Regions from separate parts of the Staphylococcus argenteus genome, predicted to be linked through region 2. Evidence: predicted binding sites of a transcription regulator. Region 2 holds the regulator's gene; each other region holds the start of a gene.
What was found. Region 2 encodes LexA, which represses DNA repair genes until DNA is damaged. Its sites were predicted from a motif close to CGAACATATGTTCG; they were not measured.
Positions count from the first base shown of each region.

Region 1: a site for LexA is predicted at 4,458-4,471, ahead of SAMSHR1132_RS09405 (YolD-like family protein). Genes of this name have one in related genera too.
Region 3: a site for LexA is predicted at 6,295-6,308, ahead of uvrB (excinuclease ABC subunit UvrB). Genes of this name have one in related genera too.

Region 1 is NC_016941.1:1,951,999-1,963,070, forward strand. Features, by position in the region: gene SAMSHR1132_RS09385 (manganese-dependent inorganic pyrophosphatase) at 1-852, shown strand, start outside; partial or broken gene SAMSHR1132_RS14240 (hypothetical protein) at 1,429-1,509, opposite strand; gene SAMSHR1132_RS09395 (aldehyde dehydrogenase) at 1,648-3,027, shown strand; gene pglS (6-phosphogluconolactonase) at 3,143-4,171, opposite strand; gene SAMSHR1132_RS09405 (YolD-like family protein) at 4,505-4,906, shown strand; gene SAMSHR1132_RS09410 (hypothetical protein) at 4,959-5,132, opposite strand; gene SAMSHR1132_RS09415 (C45 family autoproteolytic acyltransferase/hydolase) at 5,583-6,623, shown strand; gene SAMSHR1132_RS09420 (DUF4097 family beta strand repeat-containing protein) at 6,680-7,522, opposite strand; gene SAMSHR1132_RS09425 (HAAS signaling domain-containing protein) at 7,519-8,076, opposite strand; gene SAMSHR1132_RS09430 (hypothetical protein) at 8,138-8,623, opposite strand; gene SAMSHR1132_RS09435 (thioredoxin family protein) at 8,783-9,346, shown strand; gene pmtD (phenol-soluble modulin export ABC transporter permease subunit PmtD) at 9,413-10,153, opposite strand; gene pmtC (phenol-soluble modulin export ABC transporter ATP-binding protein PmtC) at 10,153-11,025, opposite strand; gene pmtB (phenol-soluble modulin export ABC transporter permease subunit PmtB) at 11,046-11,072, opposite strand, start outside.
Region 2 is NC_016941.1:1,314,292-1,325,363, forward strand. Features, by position in the region: gene rpsN (30S ribosomal protein S14) at 327-596, shown strand; gene guaC (GMP reductase) at 754-1,731, shown strand; gene SAMSHR1132_RS06205 (CAP domain-containing protein) at 1,753-2,769, shown strand; gene lexA (transcriptional repressor LexA) at 3,108-3,731, opposite strand; gene sosA (DNA damage-induced cell division inhibitor SosA) at 3,874-4,107, shown strand; gene SAMSHR1132_RS06220 (DUF896 domain-containing protein) at 4,246-4,485, shown strand; gene tkt (transketolase) at 4,606-6,594, shown strand; gene SAMSHR1132_RS06230 (YneF family protein) at 6,891-7,133, shown strand; gene SAMSHR1132_RS06235 (CcdC family protein) at 7,312-7,779, shown strand; gene sbcD (exonuclease subunit SbcD) at 7,904-9,025, shown strand; gene sbcC (exonuclease subunit SbcC) at 9,029-11,072, shown strand, end outside.
Region 3 is NC_016941.1:789,562-800,633, forward strand. Features, by position in the region: gene secA (preprotein translocase subunit SecA) at 1-2,426, shown strand, start outside; one part of gene prfB (peptide chain release factor 2) at 2,741-2,812, shown strand; one part of gene prfB (peptide chain release factor 2) at 2,814-3,851, shown strand; gene SAMSHR1132_RS03685 (COG3942 and LysM peptidoglycan-binding domain-containing protein) at 4,259-5,086, shown strand; gene SAMSHR1132_RS03690 (YfbR-like 5'-deoxynucleotidase) at 5,254-5,904, shown strand; gene SAMSHR1132_RS03695 (CsbA family protein) at 5,901-6,137, shown strand; gene uvrB (excinuclease ABC subunit UvrB) at 6,405-8,390, shown strand; gene uvrA (excinuclease ABC subunit UvrA) at 8,398-11,072, shown strand, end outside.

The DNA.
Region 1 (11,072 bases), 640 kb from region 2:
GAACAACTTAGAGGCAATTCAGGTGCTAAAGCATACCGCTTAGGTGATGTAAGCGCAGAAACACAATTCGCGTTAGATACATTTAATGTACCTGCTCCGGAATTACTAACTGATAATCTTGAAGGACAAGATGTTATCTTAGTTGACCACAATGAATTTCAACAAAGCTCTGATACAATTGCCGCTGCTACAATTAAGCATGTAATCGACCATCATAGAATTGCGAATTTCGAAACTGCTGGTCCTTTATGTTATCGTGCTGAACCTGTTGGTTGTACAGCTACAATCCTTTACAAAATGTTCAGAGAACGTGGCTTTGAAATTAAACCTGAAATTGCTGGTTTAATGTTATCAGCAATTATCTCAGATAGCTTACTTTTCAAATCACCAACATGTACACAACAAGATGTTAAAGCAGCTGAAGAGTTAAAAGATATCGCTAAAGTTGATATTCAAAAATACGGCTTAGATATGTTAAAAGCAGGCGCTTCAACAACTGACAAATCAGTTGAATTCTTATTAAATATGGATGCTAAATCATTCACTATGGGTGATTACGTGACACGTATTGCTCAAGTAAATGCAGTTGACCTTGACGAAGTGTTAAATCGCAAAGAAGATTTAGAACGAGAAATGCTTGCTGTTAGTGCTCAAGAAAAATACGACTTATTCGTACTTGTTGTAACTGATATTATTAATAGTGATTCTAAAATCTTAGTTGTAGGTGCTGAAAAAGATAAAGTCGGTGAAGCATTCAATGTTCAATTAGAAGATGATATGGCATTCTTATCTGGCGTTGTTTCTCGTAAAAAACAAATCGTACCTCAAATCACTGAAGCATTAACGAAATAAAGTCCATACGTAACTGCTCAATTCTTGACAGTATATAATTTAACAACAGTTCATTAAAGTAGATATAATTTTACTTTTAATGAACTGTTTTTTGTGTGTCGGAAAGTAATAGATTCTTTTTTAACGGGCTTGGGACAGAAATGATAAAGAACCATTAATGATTTATTATGTAGTGGTTCTTATACATTAGCCTCAGATAACGTGTTCTTAATTTACTACAAACATTAATTTTAACTTATGGAATGTAAGCTGACTTTCCGTCAGCTTCTATGTTGGGGCCCCGCCAACTTGCATTGTCTGTAAAAATTGGGATCTAATTTCTCTATATTGGGGCCCCGATTAGTATTGAAGAAGCATATTACAAGGGCATTCTCATTCATTCAACTACTGCCAATATGACATTATAGTGCCTAGGACATGGATTTATATTTCAGACTCTTCAGATCACGCAGACTCTTCAAATCACGAACTAATTGTAATTTCAACTATCCCGTGATATTAACTCTAGCACTACTTCTTGACCTTGCCGAATATAATATATGGTAATTTGTGTAACTTTATTTCGATATGCTTATACCTTTTGAAACTATATTTACAACGCCGAGTATAAATTTTTGTTTTCTCTATACCTTTTTCGTTATGATTAAAGTTATAAATATATTTAAAACTGACTCATCACATTTTATTTAACATGAACAATATATTATTAAGCTGACACTTAAATTTTTAAAATACGCTGTAAAAAAGCTATTTGTCATCTTTTCAAAAATAAATCATAAGGAGGTTCTTATCAATATGAATAGTATCGAGCAATTATTTTACAATAATAAAGCCTTTTTCAATACACAACAGACAAAAGATGTTAATTTTCGTAAACAACAGTTAAAAAAATTAAGTAAAGCCATCAAATCATATGAACAAGATATTTTAGAAGCATTATTTCAAGATTTGGGTAAAAACAAAGTTGAAGCATACGCCACAGAAATCGGTATTACTTTAAAAAGTATCAAAAATGCACGTAAAGAACTTAAAAATTGGACTAAAACTAAAAACGTAGACACACCCTTATATTTATTTCCAACCAAAAGTTATATCAAAAAAGAACCTTATGGAACAGTACTAATTATTGCGCCTTTCAACTACCCTTTCCAATTAGTATTCGAACCACTTATCGGAGCAATTGCTGCTGGAAATACCGCTATCATTAAACCATCTGAATTAACGCCAAATGTTGCCAACGTTATAAAGCGTTTAATCAATGATACATTTGATGCAAATTACATTGAAGTTATTGAAGGTGGGATTGAAGAAACACAAACTTTAATTCATTTACCATTTGACTATATCTTCTTTACAGGAAGTGAAAACGTAGGTAAAGTAGTTTATCAAGCTGCTAGCCAAAATTTAGTGCCAGTAACATTAGAAATGGGTGGAAAATCTCCTGTTATTGTTGATCAAACAGCCAATATTAAAGTTGCAAGTGAGCGAATTTGTTTTGGTAAATTTACAAATGCAGGACAAACATGTGTCGCACCAGATTATATTTTAGTCCATGAATCTGTGAAAGATGACTTAATAACAGCCCTATCCAAAACATTGCGCGAATTTTATGGTCAAAATATTCAACAAAGTCCAGATTATGGTCGCATTGTAAATCTAAAACATTATCATCGTCTTACTACCTTACTTAATGATGCGCAAATGAATATCGTATTTGGTGGTCATAGCGATGAAGATACACGCTATATTGAGCCGACACTGTTAGATAATATCACTAGTGATGCTGCAATTATGCAAGAAGAAATATTCGGTCCAATCTTACCGATTTTAACGTATCAATCATTTGATGAAGCTATTAATTTTATACAACAGAGACCTAAACCTTTAAGTTTATATTTATTTAGTGAAGATGAAAATGCAACACAACGTGTATTAAATGAGTTATCGTTTGGCGGTGGTGCTATTAATGATACATTAATGCAATTAGCAAATCCTAATTTACCATTTGGTGGTGTTGGTACATCAGGTATGGGACGTTATCATGGTAAATATTCATTCGATACCTTTACTCATGAAAAAAGTTACATTTTCAAATCTACTCGATTAGAATCAGGGCTACATTTACCACCGTATAAAGGTAAATTCAAATACATTAAAGCTTTCTTTAAGAATTAGTCAATAAAATTAAAACAAACCATGCTTCCCTACTATGATGTCTTGAAAATATTATTTTACAAGATACATTCTATTAGTTCGGAAACATGGTTTCTTTCTTATTATCTATTAATAGTTAAAATATAACACATACACCTTCAGGAGCTTTCTGACTACTATCACATCGCGTAATTTCACCAGTCTCTTTATTTCTTTCAAACACAGTAACGACTGAATCTCCTTGTTCATGTGCACAAACTAGAAACTTATCTGATGATGTAATATTAAAGTCTCTTGGGAATTCTCCGCCACTTTCTGTAATCGTCACTAATTCTAAGTGTTGACCATTTTCAAGTACTTTAAAAATTGCAATACTATCATGTCCTCTATTTGATACATACAAGAATTGTTGATCATGGGACAGTCTTACTGCTGCCAGTTTAGTATCTCCAGCAAAGTCTTCAGGAATTGTTAAATGACGTTCAATCTCTTCAAATTTGCCATCATTATACTTAGTCACACTGACAGTATTTGATAATTCATGCACAACGTATGCATATTTTCCATTATTATGAAATTCAATATGTCTTGTTCCATCACTGTCTTTAAATTGAGATTGGCTACAAAATTCAAAGCCATTTTCATCGAATGTATAAGTAACAATCCTATCTGCACCTAAATCCGTTACAGCAACATACTTACCATCTGGCGTTTGACTAATATAATGGGCATGTGGTCGGTCTTGTCTGTCATGTGAACCAGTTTGAAAATCATGTGCAAGTTCTTGAATCAAGCGTACGATTTCACCCGTATATGTGTCTAATTCATATATGCGTATAATTCCAGCGCCGTATACCGCTTCAAATAAGTATTGTTTATCATTTGAAAGTGATACATAACAACCTGTTCCAGCTGTTGAAGATAAACATTTGTTTAACAAACTTAATTTGCCATTTTCATCTATTTTCAAGCTTGCAACACCACATTGCTCACCTTCTTTAGTGATTCCATATAAAAAATGGTTATTACGTACTAAATATGTAGATGCTTCTAATTCAAATCCTGTTTCTAATAAATCTATACGTGACTGGTCTTCATTTAAATCAAAACGATAAATTCCTTTGCCGTTCTTTTTAGTATATGAACCAATATATCCTTGTGTCATAGCTTTAACCCCTCCATGTTAGTCTTACATCTATTTTATTAAATTTTAGCGCGAATTAACAATCATTTATCATGTACACACTTATAAAAACATCAACGAATTATATCCAATACTGAGAATTTTAGTTTAAGCTTTGGATTGTTAGCTAAAAGTCATATTAATAAAAATTATTAAAAACCTTTTAACGACTCAATAAATTCGCCGTCAGATATCTCATTTTATAAAGCATCATTCGCTAAATTCAGAGTAAATTTTATTATCTCTATTCATTTTTTTATTGCAAAATAGAACGTATGTTCGTATAATGTAATTATTAGATTGAGGTGAGTAAATATGACAAGTTATGAAGAGGAAACTGATTATCGCAATATTCCACTTGAATTATTAGATAACAATATACCTATGGGAAGAGGCATGATAAAATGGGCACCTTTTGCAACATTACCTGAACAGTTCGAAACAATTCAGCGATATATTATCGATCAGAATAAAATCACACGTCCCATATTATCAGATGATCAATTGACTGAATTAAATATCCGATTACATGAAGCATTACAATATGCGCAACCCGTAGAAATTAAATTTTATAATAATGGCTTTATTGATTCTCTCCGTTTAATCATTTATCGAATTGATGCTATAAATTATGAAATCGAAGGTCATATTTATAAATCACAACAACGCCAAAAACTTTCTGTGTTTGATATTTTAGATATTGTCTCTTTATCTTAATTTTTCTCAAAAAAAGGCAAGAACAATCAATATTGTTCTCGCCTCAGTATTATTAATTATTTTTACTTTCAATATCAGAAATAATTTCTTTAGTCTTTCTTTCGATATCTTCAAAATCTTTCTTGAAGATATATGCAAAAGCTACCACACCAACACCAGCAACTAGCGTTGTAATAGCAACCAAGCTAAATACGAATTTAAATACACATTTAATAAAATTCCACATCTCAATTTCACCTCTGTTAAATTAAATACCTGTCTACAGTTCATTATACTATCATATATAGAATAATCATTAAATATATACCCACTTTTCCGAAAGATACTCGTCAAATTATATAGCGAGCAAGTTAATGATTATTTCAAAAAATGTCGAGGATTCTCTAAATCATCGCGACATGACCTTAAATGCTAATGTTAACAATGACCTTTTCGTGAGTGCTAACTTAAGATTAATATTTATGATAAGATGATTTTAAGCTTTTAACTTAATATCCCCACCATCTATAAAAATATGTTTTAACTGATTGATAAGTTTTATACACTGAGAAATCACCTCAAAAAATGTTATATTTCATTTAGTAAAATATAACTTTATTTAGCATGACATTCAATATACATACGATTACTATTTATTTACAATATATTACAATAAAAAAGAAAGAGGAATGATGACATGCAACAAGTGACATCAGATATTATGACTTTTAGAGGTTCTCATTTCGATTTAGGTGTTGAAACTGCCAAATGGCTCCTTCAAACACCCCTGCTAAAAAATCGCGAAAAAGAATGGAAAAAACGTGTCCCACGTTTTGACATAGATGTAAATGAAACATATCAAATTTTCCAAACTTATGCTCCACAAATATGGGAAGAATTAATGGGACTGCAAAGTATACTTAAAATACCAACACGGCAAATTATACTAAACTTTGGCCATTACCGTTTTACCGATTTAAAAGAAAGTGGATGTACTGTCTTTCAAGGTAAGGACTTTATGGTTAGAAATTACGATTACCATCCTGCTACATACGATGGTCGCTATTTGTTATATCAACCTACCGATAGAGGATTAGCTCAAATTGGACCTGTATCAAGAGTCACAGGAAGAATGGATGGCATGAATGAGGCAGGATTAACTATGGGCTATAACTTCATGCATCGAAAGCATCCTGCAAATGGTTTTGTATGTTATATGATAGGTCGTTTAATTCTTGAAAACTGCCACGATGTGACGGAGGCAGTACATTTATTGAAAGACATTCCACATAGAAGCTCATTTAGTTATATACTGATGGACAAATCATTAAATCATGCCATTGTTGAAGTAACTCCGCGATCAATAGATATCCGTTACGATAATACATGTACAAATCATTTTGAAATACTCACACATGAAAATCGCAACTACACAAAAGAATCCAAAGAGAGATTAGCACGTACCATTTCACAAACTAATGAAAACTTAGATATGGATACGGTATTTGAGTTATTCAATCACCCCAAGTATGAAATTTATAGTAAATTATTCAAAAGTTGGTCAGGTACCATTCATACATCTATGTATCATCCTGAAACATTGACTGCCTACTTCGCTCTAGGTGAAAATACAACACCAGAAATTATAGATTTCAAATCATGGTTAGCTGGTCAAGAACTTAATATCACACATTTCACCGGTAAGATTGATACTGAATTAACATTTGCTAACAAATAAAAAGACACCGATATTAGAAAGTTAGTGTTTTCTAATATCGGTGCATATTCAAACTTTTAATCAATTCTAATATTTCCATCAATCGTATAAAACTCTAAAACATTATCGCTCTTGCCTACTTTTCCATTCGTAAACACTTTGTTCTTTACGACACTATTTCCAGTCCCAGGATTTAACTTTAATATCGTATCTTGAGGTTGCTTACCATACTTAAAATGAATATCTCCTTCTTTTGTCGAAGCTTTTGCGTCAACTTTTGATGGCATCTTTTCAAAATCAATATCACCATTATCATTTAAAAATATAGAATTGCTAATATGACTATTTTCAACCCTTAGCATTCCAATACTCACTTTAATATTACTATTATTTATATTGCTATCTCTTATATATGTAGGACTATTATTAGTCTTTGAATCAAGCGAGTCAATATGCGTATTAGTAATAGATACTTCACCATTAATACTTTGTATATTAGTATTATCTAAATTAACGCCTTTAATCTTAACACCGCCAGCTCCAGATATAATGTTCAAACGTTTAATCATTTTGTCCGGCATTTCAAGAGTTAATGTTTTCTTATTTTCGTGAAATGGATTCATGTCAATAGCGTAACCTCTTGTCTTTGACCTTTTGTCACTAATTTTCAATGTCTTATCATCTACATCAATTAATACATCATTGTCACCCTCATATTTAACCCTAAATTGCTTTCCATGTTTAATACGAAGTTCAGTACTATCTAAATTAATAGCTACGCGATTAAAAGCGTTATCCTTAAATGTTTTATCGTATTGTTTGGTACCGTATTTATTCTTATCATACGTAAACCAGATAATGGTTGCTGCAGTGAAAAACACCACAAACACAATAAGACCAATAAAAAAGAGTTTTTTCATTTTCTAACGCTTCCTTTAACGGTTTTAATATACCAAAGTAAATATTTTAAGATTAAACGGTAGATGTATTCTAAAATTTTAAATATAACAATGATACAAACTAATCCTAATCCTGAATATGATATTGCAAAAAACACATTACTAATCGAATCAACAATACCTCTAGATATCGCTGAAGCTAATAAAATAATAGGACAAAATAGTAACAACAACGAAATTAAAAATAAAGCTAATATAAATAAACCAACAATTGAAACCGGAATAAGAATTACAAAAATAGATAAAATGCCCAAACTTAGCGATGCTGCAACTGCTCTTGAAATATTTTCGAACGTTGGCTTTGACTCAGCGTAATCTATAACACTTCTTGCCTTCGTCTCAGTCGCAACATCTTGAGGATCTTTTAATTTCCTTAATATTTCTTCTTCATCAACACCATTAAGCTCTTGTTCATAGAAGTATCGTTCATACTCATACATTTTTTGATCGCGTAAATGTCTAGGTAACGCATCAAGTGCCGTCTCTAATTCATTTAAATAAGTAATCTTGTTCATATAGGTCACTCATCCTGATTAAATTATTCATTATCATTCTATACAACCTTAAGCCTATAAATTATTTACTAAAAAATTCAATACGCTTAATTTCTTGATCTTGATATAGTAAGTTTAATTTCAAATGATGGTCTCTATCAATATATTTTACTGATTCAAAATCATTACCAACATTTGATTTTTTATAACCAAATCCAAGATTATCGATTGCATCATTGATTGGGGAATCTATTGAGCCATCAAAGTTTGTTGATACTTTTTCATCTTTCACTAATATTATTCCCTTTACTACATTGTCCTTTTCTCTGACTTTAACAGTGAAATCAGGGTGTGCTTTGCTGTTATAAAATTTAAAACGGTCAATTTTGATTTTTTTATTCACTTCATAACCTTTACTATTAAACTTTTCATTTAATTTAACATTATTGATTTCAACAGCAGATAAATCTACAGTTTTCGTATGGCGATATTGATATAAACCAATTAATACACCAATAGAACAAATTAAAAATAAAGCAAATACAACCCATCGATTTTGAATACGCACTGATGTCACCCTTTCTTAATTCTTATTTAAATATAGCACAAGGTGCTTTCTGTTTCATCCTTAACAAAAATTAACATAGAATTTGCAATTAATTTATTTCATTACCTTTTATTAGCATAACTTGGTATAATGTTATAAATGCTAAAGGAGGTTTTTACAATGACAAATTTAGAAACTTATTTCAAAAATAGCCAGCCCTTAAATGAATACATCGAAGGAATGAAAACGAACAAAGATAATGTTCTTAACATTTATCAATCATTTGAATTACCAGAAAATGATTCACGCATCAACAAAATAAAAGAGATGAATTATTCTAAAGTATTAGTAATTACTGAAGACTGGTGTGGAGATGCAATGATGAATCTTCCAATTTTAAAACACATCAGTGAAGCATTAAACCTAGAAGTACGTGTATTCCATAGAGATGACGATACAAAATTAATCGATCAATACTTAACAAATGGAAAATCTCGTGCAATCCCTATTTTTGTTTTCTTAAATGATCAATTCGAACAAGAAACAGTTTGGGGACCAAGAGCAAATGAAGTCCAAAAATTTGTAACTGATGTTCGTGCCGATAAATTACCGAGCAAAGATCATCCAGACTATGCAGATTTAGAAAAAGAAACGCATTTAGTCATTTCAAATCGTTACAAAACAGATTCATCATTTTGGAAAGCCATTTATAATTCCATCCTAAATAAATTAGAAAATAAATAAAAAATATATAAAGACAAATTTTGAGGTTGGGAAGTTATTAAATTCCCAACCTCAAAATTATTTTTATTAAATGTCTTTTTTAGCGGCATATAAGATATTCAAAATGAAGAATATTACTATAGAACCTAATGAAATTACCCATTGCCAATTGCTAAAATCAAAGTTAGAGCTAATCATTATATCAGTTAAGTAAGCAAAAGGAATATAATCAAAAGCATCTAATATTTTATCACCGTATCTTGGAATCAATCTAATGAAAGGTTTAATAAACGGTACAATGAGCACTAAAAATACACCTAATGAAAATATCATTGCTGTTTTTTGTGATGCAAGTGTGATTAAGAATAAAAACAAGCCAAAGAATAATAAAAAGATTAGGAAGAACCATAAGTTATCTAGATATTTAGAAAACGCCAAATTCTTCCCATTACTAGATGCCTGCACAACAATCAAAATCGCATAATGAATTAATGCAAATAATATTGAAATTAAAATAATTGAAATTGTCTTCGAAATAATGTATCCAACGCGTGTTTTAACTTTACTCATATAAAGTTGAATTGTACCTTGTGAAAAATCACGCGTAATTGTCTTAACAACAAACATTAATCCAATTATTAACAATAACCATTTTGCTGCAGCAAATACAGATTCATAGACAATAATATGTTTCGGGTTATCCAAAGCATTTGCCATAAGTATACTTTGCGTTGCAATCAAACCAGATACGACTAGTATCGCTAAATATGTTAAAGGACTTTTTAAAATACTATAAAAATCATACTTAACTAAATTTAAGATTCTCATTATTTATCACCTCTTTGGTTAATATTGAAGTACGTATCACGTAATGAACTTTTACGTGTTTCAATATATTTCGGATAAATATCTAATTCAGATAATGCTTTAAGTATAGATTGATAATTTTTTTGTGCATTAATCATTAAATGTCCGTCTGCTTTGTCGACATTTTGTAGTTGGAAATGCTCTGCAAGATATTTTTCAGTTCTATCAAAGTCTTTATGATCAACAGTAACTATCGTTGTGTCAGATGCAACACCTTCCTCCATGTTAACATCTTGAACAAAATGTCCATCTCTCAGAAATACTGCTCTATCACAAATTAATTCAATATCTTCTAATTTATGACTAGAAATTAAAATTCTCATATCAAGTTCATTAACTAGAGACTTAATTGTAGTTAGTACATCGATTGAGCCATCTGGATCCATACCATTTGTAGGCTCATCCAAGATTAAAAATTTAGGTTTATTCATTAAAGATACTGCAATCGCTAACTTTTGCTTCATCCCCATTGAATATTTCTTAACTTTCTTTTTAATATAAGGTCGCATACCAAATGCATCTATAATTTTATCTGTGTATGCTTTATCAAAACCATTACCTAATACTTGTGCAAATAATTTCAAGTTATACAATCCTGATTTATTATCATATAATTTAGGGTGCTCAATTAAAAAACCGATATTATCTGCATTATCAATATCTACTTTTCCATCAAACTTAATAATATTACCATTCATTACTTTCATAACTGTTGTTTTACCAACACCATTTTTTCCTATTAATCCGACAATTCTACTATCGCCAAAATCAAAATCAATATCATTTAAAACGATGTTAGAGCCGTATTTTTTTGTAATATGTTCTAATTTCATCGACTGCCTCCTTTAAAAATTCAAACGTTTATTTTCTTGAGCTGTTT
Region 2 (11,072 bases):
AGATACATGATTTGAGTTATTTCTTAATGAAGTAAACGGAAAAATTATCATGGTATATTGATAAATGATGTTGGAACGCTGCGAACAATACAGTAATAGTAAATTTTAAAAAAAGGTGAGTTTCCATATATAGTAGAAAATGAAAAGTAATAGTTTTTTAAAAGAAAGTATAGTCGTTTCGAAGTGGATTAAAATTTTACAAAGTCATAGAACGTTTTTTGAGTGATTTAGCAAATAAATAAGATTTAACTGTTGAATTATGTGATTATTGTGTTATTATATAAATCGTAATAATTACGATTTGATAAAAAGTGAGGTAACAATATATGGCTAAGAAGTCTAAAATAGCAAAAGAAAGAAAAAGAGAAGAATTAGTAAATAAATATTATGAGTTACGTAAAGAGTTAAAAGCGAAAGGTGATTATGAAGCATTAAGAAAATTACCTAGAGATTCATCACCAACACGCTTAACAAGAAGATGTAAAGTTACGGGTAGACCAAGAGGTGTATTACGTAAATTTGAAATGTCACGTATTGCATTTAGAGAACATGCACATAAAGGACAAATTCCAGGTGTTAAAAAATCAAGCTGGTAAAATTAAATTTCGTACTTTAGCCCATTTACAATATTAATAAAACAATGTACAGTATATACGAATGCTATAAACTGAATGTTTTCGGAATTAATCAAGAAAACATCCGGTTTTTAATTTGCATTAATAAAATAATTAGTTTTAAAAGGGGCTATTTAAAGTGAAAATATTTGATTATGAAGATATTCAGTTAATACCTAATAAATGTATTGTTGAAAGCAGATCTGAATGTGACACATCGATTCAATTTGGACCGAAGACGTTTAAACTACCTGTAGTTCCTGCGAATATGCAAACAGTTATGAATGAAACATTAGCAAAACGGTTTGCAGAAAATGATTATTTCTATATCATGCATCGTTTTGATGAAAAAGCTAGAGTACCTTTTATAAAAAATATGCAAGATTCAGGTTTATTTGCATCAATTTCAGTAGGTGTAAAGAAATCAGAATTTGAATTTATTGAAAAATTAGCTCAAGATAAATTGATACCAGAATATATAACAATAGATATTGCTCATGGACATTCTGATTCAGTAATTAATATGATAAAACATATAAAAAAACATTTACCTGAGAGTTATGTCATTGCAGGGAATGTTGGTACGCCTGAAGGTGTTAGAGAATTAGAAAATGCTGGTGCTGATGCTACAAAAGTTGGTATTGGTCCTGGTAGAGTTTGTATTACAAAGATTAAAACTGGCTTTGGTACAGGCGGTTGGCAGCTAGCAGCATTAAATTTATGTAGTAAAGCTGCACGTAAACCTTTAATTGCTGATGGTGGTATAAGAACACATGGTGATATAGCTAAATCTATTCGCTTTGGCGCATCAATGGTCATGATTGGTTCGCTTTTTGCTGCGCATGAAGAATCTCCAGGTGAGACTGTTGAACTTGACGGCAAACAGTATAAAGAATATTTTGGAAGTGCTTCAGAATTTCAAAAAGGTGAACATAAAAATGTTGAAGGTAAGAAAATGTTTGTAGAACATAAAGGTTCATTATTTGATACTTTAAATGAAATGCAACAAGATTTACAAAGTTCAATTTCATATGCCGGTGGAAAAGACTTGAAATCATTACGTACTGTAGATTATGTTATTGTAAGAAACTCTATTTTTAATGGAGATAGAGATTAATATTTATAGTAGGTGATGTAAATTAAAAAGTTCATAGTAACTGTTGTTGCGTTATTATCGATTATTATCATCGCGCCAATGACAGAATTTAAACCATTCATTCATTTACAAAATGAAGTAAGACAATATATTGATATTCACATCAATAAAGAAACAATTTCTGCAGAAAATAAATTGGATACGCCAAAGAAACAACAATTTGCCTTTAATAATATTCAGATGAACATGTCTAAATCAGAAGTTGAAAAGGTATTGAAACAACCTAAAAGAGTGACATTTAATGAATATGGTACGAAGTGGTATACGTATTATGATGGTGATTACAATAATTTTATAATGGTAAGTTACATTAAAGATAAAGTTAATGCGATATATTCAAATCAAAATATCATCACTTCAAAATCAAAAATTAAATATAACACACCGAAATCGGTTGTAAGGCAAAGATTAGGCGAACCAGAAACCGAGATTGTTAAAGGTAGAGTTCGTTACGAACAAAATAATAAAGAATATGATGTTTTCCATAAAAATCATATTTATACGACGGTATTTTATGATAAACATCGACGTAATAATGTAACAGCTGTTTTGCAAGTAAGCGATGCTATGGAAAATAGATTGAAAGAACAGTATGGCGCGCCATCAAAATCACTGGCAAATAGTTACGAGCTTCAAAATTTTGATTTAGTTAATGCTGAAAGAAAACAACATGAGTTACCAACGCTAAAGTATTCAAAACAGAATTCTGAAACAGCACGAAAACACAGTAAAGATATGGCAGATAACCACTATTTTGATCATACTAACTTAAAAGGTCAATCTCCGTTTGATCGATTGAAAAAAGATGGTATAACATTTAGGTCAGCTGGTGAAAATTTAGCATATGGCCAAGTAAGCAGTATTTACGCACATGAAGGGTTAATGAACTCTCTTGGTCATAGAAAGAATATTTTAAACGACGCATTTAATACATTAGGTGTTGGTGTTGATTTTAATGATGAAAAACAACCGTTTTGGACAGAAAATTACACTGGATAATGTTTCTAAAGCTTGTTTAAAGGGTAATGTTTATCTGTAAGGAAGTAGATAAACATGATGATTTAAGACAAACCAAAAGATGCGGATATATTAGAACGCGTCAAAGACATATTAAATAAAAAAGATAGTAAAAAATAATATTAGCTCGCTTCTGCATATAATTGTAGAGGCGAGTTTTACTTTATGTATAACTAAAACTCTGATTGTTTCTAGTGTTGTAACATACATATAAAGGATGGCATAAAAAACCTCTTGATAATCATTGAGATTTCAAGAGGTTGGAAATTTATTATGAATGAGGGTTTAACAAATGCGATTATATATAAATTGTTGAAATATTACATTTCGCGATATAAACCAATTACTTTACCAATAACTGTAACGTTATCAAGGTATATTGGTTCCATTGTGCTATTTTCAGGTTGTAAACGATATCGATTTCTTTCTTTATAAAAACGTTTAACCGTTGCTTCATCTTCATCTGTCATTGCAACGATGATATCACCATTTTCTGCAATTGTTTGGCTTCGAACAATTACTTTATCTCCATCTAAGATACCTGCTTCAATCATACTGTCGCCCACAACATTTAAAATGAATATATCGCTATTATGTGTTGATGTTAGGTGTTCTGGTAATGGAAAATATTCTTCTACATTTTCAACTGCGGTAATTGGAACACCAGCAGTAACTTTACCAATAACAGGAACATGAATTGTCTCTTCCATATTAATATTGTCATTTGTTTGATCACTTACAATTTCAATTGCACGAGGTTTCGTTGGATCTCGTCTAATATATCCTTTTTCCTCAAGACGTGAAAGATGGCCATGAACTGTTGAACTTGAAGCTAAACCAACCGCTTCGCCAATTTCACGAACACTAGGTGGATAACCTTTCGACTGAACAACTTGTTTAATATAATTATATATTTCGCTTTGTCGTTTTGTTAATTCTCTCATATATAGGCACTCCCTAATTTAATTTAAATTTATTATAGCATTAATTCAAAACTAAAACAAACATTTGTTCGTTAAAATGTTGACATAGAACATAAGTTCTGATAAATTACTTATACAAACAAATGTTCTAGGAGTGAAATCGATGTTTTTCAATAAATATAAAAACTTATCCACATATATAATCATATTTTTAGTTTCAAGCACAGCTTTTTCTATATTCTTATTAAGTGCGAACATCAGTGCTCACACGGAACAAACGTACGAGATGACTGATCACCAAATTAAGACAAAAGCGATTGACAAAACATACGAACATAGTATCCCTACAAACGAAGACGAACAAAAAGACCGAAAAGTGTTCGCGTTTATAAATTAATTCGATAAATTTTTCTATGCTATTTTGCTTATTTCTGCAAAGTAGCGTTTTTTATTACTTTTTAGATGATCTTAAATTTGTTATATTTTGTTAAAGTATTATAATGGTTGGATAAATACAGTGAAAGTAGGTTTTTTAATGAGTAATTCAGATTTGAATATCGAAAGAATAAATGAATTAGCTAGAAAGAAAAAAGCAGAAGGTTTAACACAAGAAGAGGCGAAAGAGCAAACAGCTTTAAGAAAAGCTTATCTTGAAAGTTTTAGAAAAGGATTTAAACAACAAATAGAAAATACAAAAGTGATTGATCCGGAGGGTAATGATGTTACACCGGAAAAAATCAAAGAGATACAGGAAAAAAGAGACAATCAAAATTAGTTCATAACTATATATAGAATTTTCTGACATTAAAATTTGATTTAAGTATTTTACTTATCTTTTTATTTTAAAATAAGTTATAATGTATTTGATAAAATTGAAGAAGGGAAGATATACAAGATGTTTAATGAAAAAGATCAATTAGCTGTTGATACGTTACGTGCTTTAAGTATCGACACAATCGAAAAAGCAAATTCTGGTCATCCAGGACTACCAATGGGAGCTGCCCCAATGGCTTATACTTTGTGGACGCGTCACTTAAATTTCAACCCACAATCAAAAGATTACTTTAACAGAGACCGTTTCGTACTATCAGCTGGGCATGGTTCAGCATTATTGTATAGTTTGTTACACGTTTCAGGAAGTTTAGAATTAGAAGAATTAAAACAATTTAGACAATGGGGTTCTAAGACACCAGGTCATCCTGAATACAGACATACTGATGGTGTAGAAGTTACAACTGGTCCACTTGGACAAGGATTTGCTATGTCAGTTGGTTTGGCATTAGCCGAAGATCATTTAGCTGGTAAATTCAACAAAGATGGATACAATGTTGTAGATCACTACACATATGTATTAGCTTCTGATGGTGATTTAATGGAAGGTATCTCACATGAAGCTGCTTCATTTGCTGGTCATAATAAACTAAGTAAATTAGTCGTACTATATGATTCAAATGATATTTCACTTGATGGTGAATTGAATAAAGCATTTTCAGAAAATACTAAAGAACGTTTTGAAGCATATGGTTGGAACTATCTATTAGTTAAAGATGGCAATGATTTAGAAGAGATTGATCAAGCTATTACTAAAGCTAAATCTCAAGAAGGTCCGACTATTATTGAAGTTAAAACAACAATTGGCTTTGGTTCTCCAAATAAAGCAGGTACTAATGGTGTTCATGGTGCGCCTTTAGGTGAAGACGAAAGAAAATTAACTTTTGAAAATTATGGTTTAGATCCTGAAAAACGTTTCAATGTTTCTGAGGAAGTTTATGAAATTTTCCAAAGTACAATGTTACAACGCGCTAATGAAGATGAGTCTAAATGGAATGCATTATTAGAAAAATATGCTGAAGCTTATCCTGAATTAGCAGAAGAATTTAAATTAGCAGTTAGTGGAAAACTACCTAATAATTATAAAGATGAATTACCTCGCTTTGAATTAGGACATAGCGGTGCATCTCGTGCTGACTCTGGAGCAATCATTCAAGCTATTAGTAAAACTGTCCCTTCATTCTTTGGAGGATCAGCAGACCTTGCTGGTTCTAATAAATCAAATGTAAATAATGCAATTGACTATAGTTCTGAAACACCGGAAGGTAAAAATGTATGGTTTGGTGTACGTGAATTTGCAATGGGAGCTGCTGTTAATGGTATGGCTGCTCATGGAGGTTTACATCCATATGGAGCAACTTTCTTCGTATTTAGTGATTATTTAAAACCGGCATTGCGTTTATCATCAATTATGGGATTAAATGCAACATTTATCTTTACACACGACTCAATTGCAGTTGGTGAAGATGGACCTACACATGAACCTATTGAACAATTAGCTGGGTTAAGAGCTATTCCTAATATGAATGTTATCCGTCCTGCAGATGGAAATGAAACTAGAGTAGCTTGGGAAGTTGCTTTAGAATCAGAATCAACTCCAACTTCATTAGTATTAACACGCCAAAATTTACCAGTGTTAGATGTACCTGAAAATGTAGTTGAAGAAGGTGTGCGTAAAGGTGCATATACAGTTTATGGCACTGAAGAAACGCCAGAATTCTTATTATTAGCATCTGGTTCGGAAGTTAGCTTAGCAATTGAAGCTGCAAAAGATCTTGAAAAACAAGGTAAATCTGTACGCGTAGTTTCTATGCCTAACTGGAATGCATTTGAACAACAATCTGATGAATATAAAGAATCAGTTATTCCATCAAGTGTAACTAAACGTGTTGCTATAGAAATGGCTTCACCACTTGGATGGCATATATATGTAGGTACTGCTGGTAAAGTTATCGCTATTGATGGCTTTGGTGCAAGTGCGCCTGGCGATTTAGTCGTTGAAAAATATGGATTTACTAAAGAAAATATTTTAAATCAAGTAATGAGCTTATAAGAAGCTATTATACAATTTAAGTATTTAGAAGTCTAAGATACCTAATCTTAGGCTTCTTTAATATTAGTGTTTTCATTACATTGAAGACAATTTTAAGGGATAAAAATACTTGAACTTTCTATCAACATTCTTGTTTGACTATGAGATTTTAATTTAATCATAAAAATCACTATTATATCTAAGTGATTTTTGATATTATTTTTAGTATCGATATTAAAATACTTGAATAAACTAGTTCTTGAAATAATGTGTTGAATTTAGTAAAATTCAGTAGGATAAAGAAAGCGGGTGAAACAATGGCAACTTGGTTAGCAATTATTTTAATAATAGGAGCTTTAATTTTAGGTTTAATTGGTGGTTTCTTATTAGCAAGAAAATATATGATGGATTACTTAAAGAAAAACCCACCAATCAACGAAGAAATGCTTCGTATGATGATGATGCAAATGGGTCAAAAACCTTCTCAAAAGAAAATTAATCAAATGATGACGATGATGAATAAAAATATGGATCAAAATATGAAGAGTGCGAAAAAGTAAATTCGCGATTTTTAGAGGCTATTACTCAAATTTGAGTATGGCCTCTTTTTGATTACAAATTAGCAATTAAAAATACATTGAATAATATTGAAGTTAACAAAATGACGAAAAGAATGATAAATGCTATAATTCAGTTTATATGATTATCAGAGAGTTTATTTTATAAGAAGGTGTATGCGTGCTCTACTTAATATTTTCAATAGTTGTAGCTTTATTTATGGGAACTATGGTTATAGTTATCCGTATGAAAGCTCAAAATTATCCGGTAAATGAGAAAAAAATAATTTTGCCACCGTTCTTTATGTCAACGGGTGCCTTAATGTATGTTGTACCTTATTTTAGACTTACTGGGTCTGAAATGTTAGAAGCTTTTATAATTGGCTTGTTGTTTTCTACAGTTTTGATATGGACATCCCGATTTGAAGTTAAAGGTACAGAGATTTATATGAAACGTTCAAAAGCATTTCCGGTCATTTTAATTTCATTACTTATTATTCGTACTGTGATGAAGATATTTATTAGTAATGAAATTGATCCGGGAGAGTTGGGCGGCATGTTCTTTTTATTAGCATTTTGTATGATTGTACCTTGGAGATTAGCAATGCTATATAAATATAAAAAATTAAAGAAAACATTAATCAATTAATTACTTTTAAAACCACTTGTTTTTGGCTACTAAATTAGTCAATAAGTGGTTTTAATTTTACTTGAAACAGAATGAAGAATATATTAAAATAAAAAGCGAACAAATGTTCTATGCGGAGGCAATAATGAAAATTATACATACAGCAGATTGGCATTTAGGAAAAATATTAAACGGCAAACAATTGTTAGAGGACCAAGCATATATTTTGGATAAGTTCGTTGAACAAATGATCATAGAAAAACCAGATGTCATTGTTATAGCTGGAGATTTATATGACACGACTTATCCGAGTAAAGATGCAATTATGTTATTAGAACGAACAATAGGTAAACTTAATTTAGAGTTAAATATTCCAATTATTATAATCAGTGGGAATCATGATGGTAAAGAAAGATTGAATTACGGCGCAAGTTGGTTTGAACATAGTCAACTATACATAAGAACAGATTTTACAACGATTAAGTCACCGATAACTATTAATGAAGTAAATTTCTATACATTGCCATATGCTACTGTTAGCGAAATGAAGCATTATTTTGAAGATGAAAGCATTGAAAATCATCAACAAGGTATTTCTAGATGCATTGATGAAATTCAACATTTACTTGATCCGAAAGCAATTAATATACTAATTGGTCATTTGACTGTACAAGGTGGTAAAACATCTGATTCAGAGAGACCGCTCACAATCGGTACGGTAGAGTCCGTTCAAAAAAATGTATTTAATGTATTTGATCATATAATGCTTGGGCATTTACACCACCCATTTAGTATTAATGATAAAAAGATTAAATATAGTGGTTCATTATTACAGTATTCGTTTTCTGAAGTAGGTCAATCTAAAGGGTATAGACGCATTATAATCGATGGTGATGATATCAGTGATAAATTTATACCAATAGAACCTCTTAGACAATTAGAAATTATTACAGGTGAATACAGTGAAGTTATAAATGAAAAGATTGCTGTAAATAATAAAGAGAATTATTTTCATTTTAAACTTACAAATATGTCTCATATAACAGATCCTATGATGCATTTAAAGCAGGTTTATCCCAATACTTTAGCGCTGACAAATGAAACTTTTAATTATAATGAAGAGAAAAATGTTATTGATATTAGCAGAAAAGATGATATGACTATAATTGAACAATTTTATAATTATATTACAGATACAGGTTTGTCAGAAGTTCAATCAAAAAAGATTAAAAATATTTTAGAAGATAAATTGAGCAAGGAGGATTAATGAATGAAGCCATTACATTTAACTTTAAAAAACTTCGGGCCATTTTTAAAAGAAGAAATTGATTTTTCTAAAATTGATAATAATGAATTGTTTTTGATAAGTGGTAAGACAGGGTCTGGTAAGACAATGATATTCGATGCAATGACTTATGCACTTTTTGGGCAAGCATCAACTAAACAAAGAGAAGAAAATGATTTGAGAAGTCATTTTGCCGATGGAAAAGAACCTATGTCTGTAACATTTCAATTTGAACTAAATCATCTTGTTTATAAATTACATAGACAAGGCCCATATATAAAAGAAGGGAATACTACTAAAACTAATGCTAAATTTGATGTATTTGAATTGGTAGATGATAAATTTGAAATTAGAGAAAGTAAGGTGCAAGCAGGTAATCAATTTATTATTGATTTAGTAGGGGTTAATGCAGAGCAATTTCGTCAACTATTTATCTTACCTCAAGGCGAATTTAAAAAGTTTTTAATATCAAAAAGTAGTGATAAGCAAGGGATATTACGTACACTGTTTGACAGTAATAAATTTGAAGAAGTAAGAGAAATATTAAAAGAAGAAGTGAAAAAAGAAAAAGCGCAGATTGAAAATAGGTATCAGCAAATTGATTTATTATGGCAAGAAATTGAAACATTTAATAATGAAGAGATTAAAAGTCTAATGAATATATCAAGTCAACAAACTGACAAGGTACTAGAAAATATCCCCTTATTAGAAACGAACTTTAACCAACAGTTAAAAAATGTGTACGAGGAAAAAGAAGTAGCTACTAAAAAGTTTGAAAATATAGAAAAGAAAAACCAGGAAAATAAGCTGTTACAAGAGAATATTAGACAATTAGACTCGTATAAAAATAGTTTTGTTCAATTAAAGGAAAATCAACCTGAAATTGATCGAATAGAAGAAAAACTTAAGTTACTTCAAGAGATTACAAGTCTATTGAATTTTATTGATGCTAAAAAGCACATTGAAGCTAAAATGATAAAAGTAAACGATGCGATCAAGGAAACTAAAAATAAAATTTCAGAAGTTGATATTAATAGACAAAGTATTGATAAAGAGTATGAGGTATTAAAAGAGAAAGAGCATACTATTGATAAGAAAATTGCATTTATTGATAAAACTAAGCCTATAAAAAATAATATTACTAAGTATCGAGAAAGTTTTAACAAAGTTGATGGATTAACAATAGAGAATAAACAATTAAAAAAAGAATTAAGTAATTTAAACAAATCATTAGAAGAAATTGAAATTGCTATTAGTAAAAATGATAGTAATTACGAGCATATTGTAGTTCTAAATCATGAAATGAATCAGATTAATGACGACATAAACACAATAAAGGAAAATGAAAATGCTAAGTCAGAGTTAATTAGATTAATGGGTAGCAAACAAGAACTGGAAAAGAGCATTAATAATGAAAAAACAGTTCTAAGTGATTTAGAAATGAAACTTGAGCATTTTGATAAGTCTAAATTAGATTTAAATGATAAAGCAAGCTTTATTCGTGAAATTAAGTCTGCGGTAAAAATTGGAGACCAATGCCCTATATGCGGTAATGAAATTCATGATTTAGGAGAACACATAGATTTTGAAAGTATAGCTAAACGTAAGGCTGATATAAAAGAAATAGAAACAAAAATAACATCTATTAAATCAAGTATTGCTGTAAAACATTCTGATATGAATCATATTAATGAAAAGATATCAAATATTAATGTAAACGAACATCTTGATATTTCTGTAGAAGTATTAAATGAACGATTAACAGAAAAAGAAGTGGAATTAAATAAACAAATTGCTACTAATAAACATGTAGAAGAATTGAAATCTGATAAAGAAAAGTTAACAGCTAAACTTCATCAAAGTCAATTATTATTTAATAGAAATGAATCAGAACTTAAATTGAGTCAACAGCTTATAATTGAATTTGAAACACTCTCAGAGTATCGTGATATTTCTGGCTTTGAAGCGGACTATAATAAGAGTGTACAAGAAGTAAATAATCATCAGGAACTGTCAAAACAAATTGAAA
Region 3 (11,072 bases), 520 kb from region 2:
CTGATGAAGAAATTCGTAATAAAACGAAACAATTCCAAACAGAATTAGCTGACATAGAAAATGTCAAAAAACAGAATGACTATTTAGATAAAATTTTGCCAGAAGCATATGCACTAGTTAGAGAAGGTTCTAAACGTGTATTTAATATGACACCATATAAAGTTCAAATTATGGGTGGTATTGCGATTCATAAGGGTGATATCGCTGAAATGAGAACTGGTGAAGGTAAAACGTTAACAGCGACAATGCCAACATATTTAAACGCACTTGCTGGTAGAGGCGTTCACGTTATTACAGTCAATGAGTATTTATCAAGTGTTCAAAGTGAAGAAATGGCAGAATTATACAATTTCTTAGGTTTGACTGTAGGATTGAACTTAAATAGTAAGACAACTGAAGAGAAGCGTGATGCTTATGCTCAAGATATTACTTATAGTACTAACAACGAGTTAGGTTTTGACTATTTAAGAGATAATATGGTGAATTACTCTGAAGATAGAGTTATGCGTCCATTGCATTTTGCAATCATAGATGAGGTTGACTCGATTTTAATTGATGAAGCGCGTACACCATTAATTATTTCTGGAGAAGCTGAAAAGTCAACGTCACTTTATACACAAGCAAATGTATTTGCGAAAATGTTAAAGCAAGATGAAGATTATAAATATGATGAAAAAACAAAAGCTGTACATTTAACTGAACAAGGTGCAGATAAAGCGGAACGTATGTTTAAAGTTGAAAACTTATATGATGTACAAAATGTTGATGTTATTAGTCATATTAATACAGCTTTACGCGCACATGTGACATTACAACGTGATGTAGACTATATGGTAGTTGATGGGGAAGTATTGATTGTAGACCAATTTACAGGACGTACGATGCCTGGACGTCGTTTTTCAGAAGGGTTACACCAAGCTATTGAAGCTAAAGAAGGTGTACAAATACAAAATGAGTCTAAAACAATGGCTTCAATTACATTCCAAAACTATTTCAGAATGTACAATAAACTTGCTGGTATGACAGGTACAGCAAAAACTGAAGAAGAAGAGTTCAGAAATATTTACAATATGACAGTTACTCAAATTCCAACTAACAAGCCGGTACAACGTCGTGATAAATCAGATTTAATCTATATTAGCCAAAAAGGTAAATTTGATGCCGTAGTTGAAGATGTTGTTGAAAAACATAAAGCTGGACAGCCAGTATTATTAGGTACAGTTGCAGTTGAAACATCAGAATATATTTCTAACTTACTTAAAAAACGAGGTATTCGTCATGATGTGTTAAACGCGAAAAACCATGAACGAGAAGCCGAAATTGTTGCAGGAGCTGGACAAAAGGGTGCAGTTACAATTGCAACTAACATGGCTGGTCGTGGTACAGATATTAAATTAGGCGAAGGTGTTGAAGAACTAGGCGGCTTAGCAGTAATAGGTACAGAGCGTCATGAGTCTCGTCGTATCGATGATCAGCTTCGTGGTCGTTCTGGACGTCAAGGTGATAAAGGTGATAGTCGTTTCTATTTATCATTACAAGATGAATTGATGATTCGTTTTGGTTCTGAACGTTTACAAAAAATGATGAGTCGATTAGGCTTGGATGATTCAACACCAATTGAATCCAAAATGGTATCGAGAGCTGTTGAGTCAGCACAAAAACGTGTGGAAGGAAATAACTTTGATGCACGTAAACGTATATTAGAATATGATGAAGTGTTACGTAAACAACGTGAGATTATTTATAACGAACGAAACAGCATTATTGATGAAGAAGATAGTTCACAAGTTGTAGATGCAATGTTACGTTCAACGCTGCAACGTAGTATAAATTATTACATTAATACTGCTGATGATGAGCCAGAATATCAACCATTTATTGACTATATTAATGATATCTTCTTACAAGAAGGCGATATAACTGAGGATGATATCAAAGGTAAAGATGCTGAAGATATCTTTGAAGTTGTATGGGCTAAAATCGAAAAAGCATATCAAAGTCAAAAAGATATTTTAGAAGAGCAAATGAATGAATTTGAACGTATGATATTATTACGTTCTATCGATAGTCATTGGACTGATCATATCGATACAATGGATCAATTGCGTCAAGGCATTCACCTACGTTCATATGCTCAACAAAACCCATTGCGTGATTATCAAAATGAAGGTCATGAACTATTTGATATTATGATGCAAAATATTGAAGAAGATACTTGTAAGTACATTTTGAAATCTGTAGTACAAGTCGAGGATAATATTGAGCGTGAAAAAACGACTGAATTTGGTGAAGCTAAACATGTTTCAGCAGAAGATGGTAAAGAAAAAGTTAAAGCACAGCCAATCGTAAAAGGTGAACAAGTTGGTAGAAATGACGAATGCCCATGTGGCAGTGGTAAAAAATATAAAAATTGTCACGGTAAATAAATGATATTAATTACTCCTTCCATGAAAACACAATATTGTGTTTTGGAAGGAGTAATTTTTTGAAATTTAATAAAACATATGTAGATAGAAAACTTTTTAATCATGTATAAGTTATAATGATAGATTTATTGTAAATGGTCATTTAGCTATATTAAAATTGGTAAAAAGTATCTTACTCCAAATATGTCGATATAATTTAAATAGATTTAAATTCCTTATCAATGTTAAATTTTAACAAATCTATGTTAAAATTTAACATTATAAATTGTACGAGATTAGTACCATTATTTGAATAATAGCTAGGAGCGAAAACTATGGAATTATCAGAAATAAAACGTAATATTGATAAATATAATCAAGATTTAACGCAAATTAGGGGGTCTCTTTGACTTAGAGAACAAAGAAACCAATATTCAAGAATATGAAGAGATGATGTCTGAACCGAATTTTTGGGATAATCAAACGAAAGCTCAAGATATTATAGATAAAAACAATGCATTAAAATCAATTGTAAATGGTTATAAAAAGTTACAACAAGATGTAGATGACATGGAAGCAACTTGGGAGTTATTACAAGAAGAATTTGATGAAGAAATGAAAGTTGATTTAGAACAAGATGTAATTGATTTCAAAGCAAAAGTGGATGAATATGAATTACAATTACTATTAGATGGCCCACATGATGCTAATAATGCCATATTAGAATTACACCCAGGTGCGGGAGGCACGGAATCGCAAGACTGGGCAAATATGTTATTTAGAATGTATCAACGTTATTGTGAAAAGAAAGGTTTTAAAGTAGAAACTGTTGATTATTTACCTGGTGATGAAGCAGGAATTAAGAGTGTGACGCTGCTCATTAAAGGTCACAACGCTTATGGTTATTTAAAAGCTGAAAAAGGTGTACATCGACTTGTTAGAATTTCTCCATTTGATTCATCTGGTCGTCGCCATACATCATTTGCATCGTGTGATGTGATACCGGATTTTAATAATGATGAAATAGAAATTGAAATCAATCCGGATGATATTACTGTAGATACATTTAGAGCCTCTGGTGCAGGTGGACAGCATATTAATAAAACAGAGTCAGCTATTCGAATTACCCATCATCCATCTGGTATTGTAGTTAATAATCAAAATGAACGATCTCAAATTAAAAACCGTGAAGCGGCAATGAAAATGCTGAAGTCAAAATTATATCAATTAAAATTAGAAGAACAGGCGCGCGAAATGGCAGAAATTCGTGGTGAACAAAAAGAAATAGGATGGGGAAGTCAAATTAGATCGTATGTTTTCCATCCATATTCAATGGTAAAAGACCATCGTACAAACGAAGAAACTGGTAAAGTAGATGCTGTAATGGATGGAGAAATAGGTCCATTCATCGAATCATATTTGAGACAAACAATGTCACATGACTAAATAATCCGATAAGCCGAGACCATTTTGGTTTCGGTTTTTTGCGTATAAATGTTAAATCTTTATTTTAATGAGGGGCTCGATTAGAAGATAGGATTATGATTGAAATTGTAAATCTTTATTTTTCAATCAAGTAGATTCGCTTATTTTGTAGAATTGTTTTGTTTATAAAATGCATGTAGAGTACATTAAGTAATATTACTTGTAACCAAATTCGCCACTAAGACAAAAAGTGTGAAAGCGTTACCAAATCATTGTGATAAAAACATTTTACACTAAATCATTTCCTAGTTATGTTTTTATATTGTTAACCATTTGATTACATCGTCATAACAATAGCTTTTGATAAAATGTATTGTGCTATAGTATTTTCATACTTAAAATACTAACAGCAAAGGAATGACAACAAGATGAAGAAAACTCTTACGGTGACAGTTTCGTCAGTGTTAGCTTTTTTAGCTTTTAATAATGCAGCACATGCACAACAACAAGGCACAGTGGTTAAATCACCAATTAAGCATAATTATGTATCAAATGTTCAATCTCAAACACAATCTCAAACAACATATACAGTTGTGCCTGGGGATTCATTATATAAAATTGCATTAGAACATCATTTAACATTGAATCAATTATATTCATACAATCCTGGTGTGACGCCATTAATTTTCCCTGGTGATGTACTTTCATTAGTGCCTCAAAATAAAGCGCAACAAGTTAAGATTGTTAAAACACCAGTAAGTAAACCAAATCAAATAGCAAAGTCAACACAGCAACCTGCTAAGCAAATTTCAAAAAATGTAGCAACTAAGCAGACTGTTGCTAAAACAGTTAATGTAGCATATAAACCAGTTAAAGTACAAACGGTAGCTTCAACTAAACCAGTTGCACATTACTACAATAAATCTGTTGCAAACAGAGGTAACTTATACGCATATGGAAACTGTACGTATTATGCTTTTGATCGCCGTGCAGAATTAGGCAGAAGTATCGGTAGTCTATGGGGTAATGCAAATAATTGGAATTACGCAGCGAAAAGTGCAGGATTTAAAGTAGATAAAACACCAGAAGTTGGAGCTATTTTCCAAACTGCTGCTGGTCCATATGGTCATGTTGGCGTAGTTGAATCAGTAAATCCTAATGGAACAATCACGGTATCCGAAATGAATTACGCAGGATTTAATGTTAAGTCAACAAGAACAATTTTAAATCCAGGTAAATACAATTACATTCATTAATTAGTTATTTATTCATCCTCTTAACCTGTCTTGTAAAATGGGTTAAGAGGATTTTTTTGTTATAATATGAACGAAGGTAAACAATTAAGAAATTTAAATGATATTTAATTGAAGGATATGTAAAAAGAAAGTATAATTTATGATTAAATAATAGGGAGGTAATTGAAATGGGCGTACATCAATATTTTAAAAGATTATCAGACATGGAAAGACTTATAAGATTACCTGGAAAATTTAAATATTTTGAACATAACGTAGCAGCACACTCCTTTAAAGTAACTAAAATTGCTCAATACTTAGCAACTGTAGAAGAATATCATGGGCAAAAAATAAATTGGAAAAGTTTATATGAAAAAGCATTAAATCATGATTTTGCAGAAGTGTTTACTGGTGATATTAAAACGCCTGTGAAATACGCCAGCAGTGAATTGAAAAAACTATTTTCGCAAGTTGAAGAAGAAATGGTAGAAACATTTATAGAGGAAGAAATTCCGTTGCCATATAGAGAAGTTTACAAGCAACGATTGCAAGAAGGTAAAGATGATTCCATAGAAGGACAAATACTTTCAGTTGCGGATAAAATTGATTTATTATATGAAACATTCGGTGAGATTCAAAAACGTAATCCTGAAGAATTATTTTTTGAAATTTATGCAATGAGTTTAGAAACAATTATTCAATTCGATCATTTAGCTTCTGTACAAGATTTTATCGATAATATCATTCCAGAAATGTTAACTGAAAACTTCATCCCAAAAACAGAATTAAGAGAAACTACAATGAACATTTTAAACAAAAGAAAAGAGGAAAATGAATGATATGGTATATTAGCGCTGCATTCTTTCCATGTGTCTTAGTAGTGTTATTTAGTGTATTGACTAGAAGTAAATGGGTTGGTACAACACTAACGTTGATTTTAATAGGGGCTTCCATATATAAGGAATACTTTCATAACGAGTGGATTATCTTTATTGACGTAGTATCACTATTAGCTGGATATCTTATAATAGATCAGCTTGAATTTCATAAGCATCAAGATGGAGATCGCTAATTTTGACCTAAGGACAATGTCCAAACAAATTAATTGAAACAATAAGACGTTTGATATAAAGTGTATATACTCACAAAATATAACTAGATAAATGAATTGATTAAATGCAAGCATAGTTAGAACAACTATGTTTGTTTTTCTTTGTATTAAAATATTACGAACAAATGTTTGCTTTTTTAGCGATTATTTTGATAAAATATGAAATAAGAAAGAGCAAATTTGAACGGGATAAATAAATAACACATTAAATAGGAGGCGTATGTAACAATGGTTGAGCATTATCCTTTTAAAATACATTCTGAATTTGAGCCTCAAGGTGACCAACCACAAGCAATTAAAGAAATTGTTCAAGGTATTAAAGAAGGTAAGAGACATCAGACATTATTAGGTGCTACAGGTACTGGTAAAACTTTTACAATGAGTAACGTAATTAAAGAAGTTGGTAAACCGACTTTAATCATCGCACATAATAAAACATTAGCAGGTCAATTGTATAGTGAATTTAAAGAATTCTTCCCTGAAAATAGAGTAGAATACTTCGTGAGTTATTATGATTATTATCAACCTGAAGCATATGTTCCATCTACAGATACATTTATTGAAAAAGATGCATCCATTAATGATGAGATAGATCAATTACGTCACTCAGCTACAAGTGCATTGTTTGAGCGTGATGATGTAATAATTATTGCAAGTGTAAGTTGTATATATGGTTTAGGTAATCCAGAAGAATATAAAGATTTAGTAGTAAGTGTTCGTGTTGGTATGGAAATGGATAGAAGTGAGTTGCTTAGAAAACTTGTAGATGTTCAATATACACGTAATGATATTGATTTCCAACGTGGTACTTTTCGAGTTCGTGGAGATGTTGTAGAAATATTCCCAGCTTCAAAAGAAGAGTTATGTATTAGAGTTGAGTTTTTCGGAGATGAAATAGATCGCATAAGAGAAGTTAACTATTTAACAGGTGAAGTATTAAAAGAACGAGAACATTTCGCAATATTCCCAGCATCTCACTTCGTAACGCGTGAAGAAAAAATGAAAGTTGCAATAGAACGTATTGAAAAAGAATTAGAAGAACGATTAAAGGAATTGCGTGATGAGAATAAATTGTTAGAAGCCCAACGCTTAGAGCAAAGAACTAATTATGATTTAGAAATGATGAGAGAAATGGGATTTTGTTCAGGTATTGAAAATTATTCCGTACATTTAACATTACGTCCGCTAGGTTCAACACCATATACCTTATTAGATTATTTTGGTGATGACTGGTTAGTAATGATTGACGAATCACATGTGACATTACCGCAAGTTAGAGGTATGTATAATGGAGACAGAGCACGTAAACAAGTGCTTGTTGATCATGGTTTCAGATTACCAAGTGCTTTAGACAATAGACCACTTAAATTTGAAGAATTTGAAGAAAAGACGAAGCAGTTAGTATATGTTTCGGCAACACCAGGACCTTATGAAATAGAACATACAGATAAAATGGTTGAACAAATTATACGTCCAACTGGTTTACTAGATCCTAAGATTGAAGTTAGACCTACTGAAAATCAAATCGATGACTTACTAAGTGAAATACAAGCAAGAGTTGAAAGAAATGAACGAGTTTTAGTAACAACACTTACTAAAAAAATGAGTGAAGATTTAACAACGTATATGAAAGAAGCAGGTATTAAAGTTAACTACTTGCATTCTGAAATTAAAACATTAGAGCGAATTGAAATTATTAGAGATTTACGTATGGGTACGTATGATGTCATTGTAGGTATTAATTTATTGAGAGAGGGTATTGATATACCAGAGGTTTCTTTAGTTGTGATTTTAGATGCAGATAAAGAAGGCTTTTTACGTTCAAATAGGTCATTAATTCAAACAATCGGTAGAGCTGCGCGTAATGAAAGAGGCGAAGTCATAATGTATGCTGATAAAATGACAGATTCGATGAAGTACGCAATAGATGAAACACAACGTCGTCGTGATATTCAAATGAAGCATAATGAAAAACACGGCATTACGCCTAAAACCATCAATAAGAAGATTCATGATTTGATAAGTGCAACTGTTGACAACGATGAAAACAATGAAAAAGAACAAACTGTAATACCTAAGAAAATGACAAAAAAAGAACGACAAAAAACAATCGAAAATATAGAAAAAGAAATGAAACAAGCAGCGAAGGATTTAGATTTCGAGAGAGCTACAGAATTAAGAGATATGTTATTTGAATTAAAAGCAGAAGGGTGACAAGTAAATGAAAGAACCATCTATAGTAGTAAAAGGTGCTCGTGCGCATAACTTAAAAGACATTGATATTGAATTACCCAAAAATAAATTAATAGTAATGACTGGTTTGTCAGGGTCAGGTAAATCTTCTTTAGCATTTGATACAATCTATGCTGAAGGGCAACGTCGATACGTTGAATCATTAAGTGCCTATGCGCGTCAATTTTTAGGTCAAATGGATAAACCTGACGTTGATACGATTGAAGGATTATCGCCAGCAATTTCAATAGATCAAAAAACAACGAGTAAAAACCCAAGGTCTACTGTAGCTACGGTAACAGAAATATATGATTATATTCGTCTGTTATATGCACGTGTAGGTAAGCCATATTGTCCAAATCACAATATAGAAATTGAATCTCAAACGGTACAACAAATGGTTGATCGTATAATGGAGTTAGATACACGTACAAAGATTCAATTATTAGCACCTGTCATCTCTCATCGTAAAGGTAGTCATGAAAAGCTAATAGAAGATATTGGTAAAAAAGGTTATGTACGTCTAAGAATTGACGGAGATATTGTTGATGTAAATGAAGTGCCAGCATTAGATAAAAATAAAAATCACACAATTGAAGTTGTTGTCGATCGTTTAGTTGTAAAAGAGGGCATTGAAACACGACTAGCTGACTCTATTGAAACAGCACTTGAACTTGCTGAAGGTCAATTAACTGTTGATGTTATCGATGGTGAGGACTTAAAATTTTCTGAAAACCATGCTTGTCCGATTTGTGGCTTTTCAATAGGAGAATTAGAACCAAGAATGTTTAGTTTCAATAGTCCATTTGGTGCATGTCCAACCTGTGATGGTTTAGGTCAAAAGTTAACTGTTGATGTTGATTTAGTGGTACCAGACAAAGATAAAACATTAAATGAAGGTGCCATTGAACCATGGATACCTACTAGTTCTGATTTTTATCCAACCTTATTAAAACGTGTTTGTGAAGTATATAAAATTAATATGGATAAGCCATTTAAAAAGTTAACAGATCGACAACGTGATATTTTATTATATGGTTCAGGTGAAAAAGAAATTGAATTTACGTTTACTCAACGTCAAGGCGGTACTAGAAAAAGAACGATGGTATTTGAAGGAGTTGTTCCAAACATTAGTCGTCGATTCCATGAATCACCATCAGAATATACACGTGAAATGATGAGTAAATATATGACAGAATTACCATGTGAAACTTGTCACGGGCAACGATTAAGTCGAGAGGCTTTATCGGTGTATGTAGGTGGATTGAATATTGGAGAAGTTGTTGAATATTCAATTAGTCAAGCGTTAAACTATTATGAAAACATCAATTTATCAGAACAAGATCAAGCGATTGCTAATCAAATACTAAAAGAAATCATTTCTCGATTAACATTTTTAAATAATGTAGGACTGGAATATTTAACATTAAATAGAGCTTCTGGAACGTTATCGGGTGGTGAAGCACAACGTATTAGATTAGCAACACAAATTGGATCACGATTAACAGGTGTATTATATGTACTTGATGAGCCTTCAATTGGCCTTCATCAGAGAGATAATGATCGGTTAATAAATACTCTCAAAGAAATGAGAGATTTAGGAAATACTTTAATCGTAGTAGAACATGATGATGATACGATGAGGGCTGCAGATTATTTGGTTGATATTGGCCCTGGTGCTGGCGAGCATGGTGGTCAAATTGTTTCTAGTGGTACGCCACAGAAAGTAATGAAAGATAAAAAGTCTTTAACAGGTCAATATTTAAGTGGGAAAAAACGAATTGAAGTTCCAGAATACCGTAGACCTGCTTCAGACCGTAAAATTTCGATTCGAGGTGCAAGAAGCAATAATCTTAAAGATGTGGATGTGGACATTCCATTATCAATCATGACAGTAGTAACTGGTGTATCAGGATCCGGTAAAAGTTCTCTAGTAAATGAAGTATTATACAAATCATTAGCACAAAAAATTAATAAATCAAAAGTTAAACCGGGATTATACGACAACATTGAAGGTATTGATCAATTAGATAAAATTATCGATATTGACCAATCTCCAATCGGTAGAACGCCACGTTCAAATCCGGCAACTTATACAGGTGTATTTGATGATATACGTGATGTATTTGCGCAAACGAATGAAGCTAAAATTCGTGGTTATCAAAAAGGACGATTTAGTTTTAACGTAAAAGGTGGGCGTTGTGAAGCTTGTAAAGGCGATGGTATCATTAAGATTGAAATGCATTTTTTACCTGATGTTTATGTGCCATGTGAAGTATGTGATGGTAAACGATACAATCGTGAAACGTTAGAAGTAACATATAAAGGTAAAAATATTGCAGACATTTTGGAAATGACTGTAGAAGAAGCAACACAATTTTTTGAAAATATTCCTAAGATTAATCGTAAGCTTCAAACACTTGTGGATGTAGGGCTAGGCTATGTAACATTAGGTCAACAAGCTACAACATTATCTGGTGGTGAAGCACAACGTGTAAAACTTGCTTCAGAATTGCATAAACGCTCTACTGGGCGTTCAATCTACATTTTGGATGAACCAACAACTGGGTTACATGTTGATGACATTAGTAGGTTATTAAAGGTATTAAATCGATTAGTTGAAAATGGTGACACTGTAGTGATAATTGAGCATAATTTAGATGT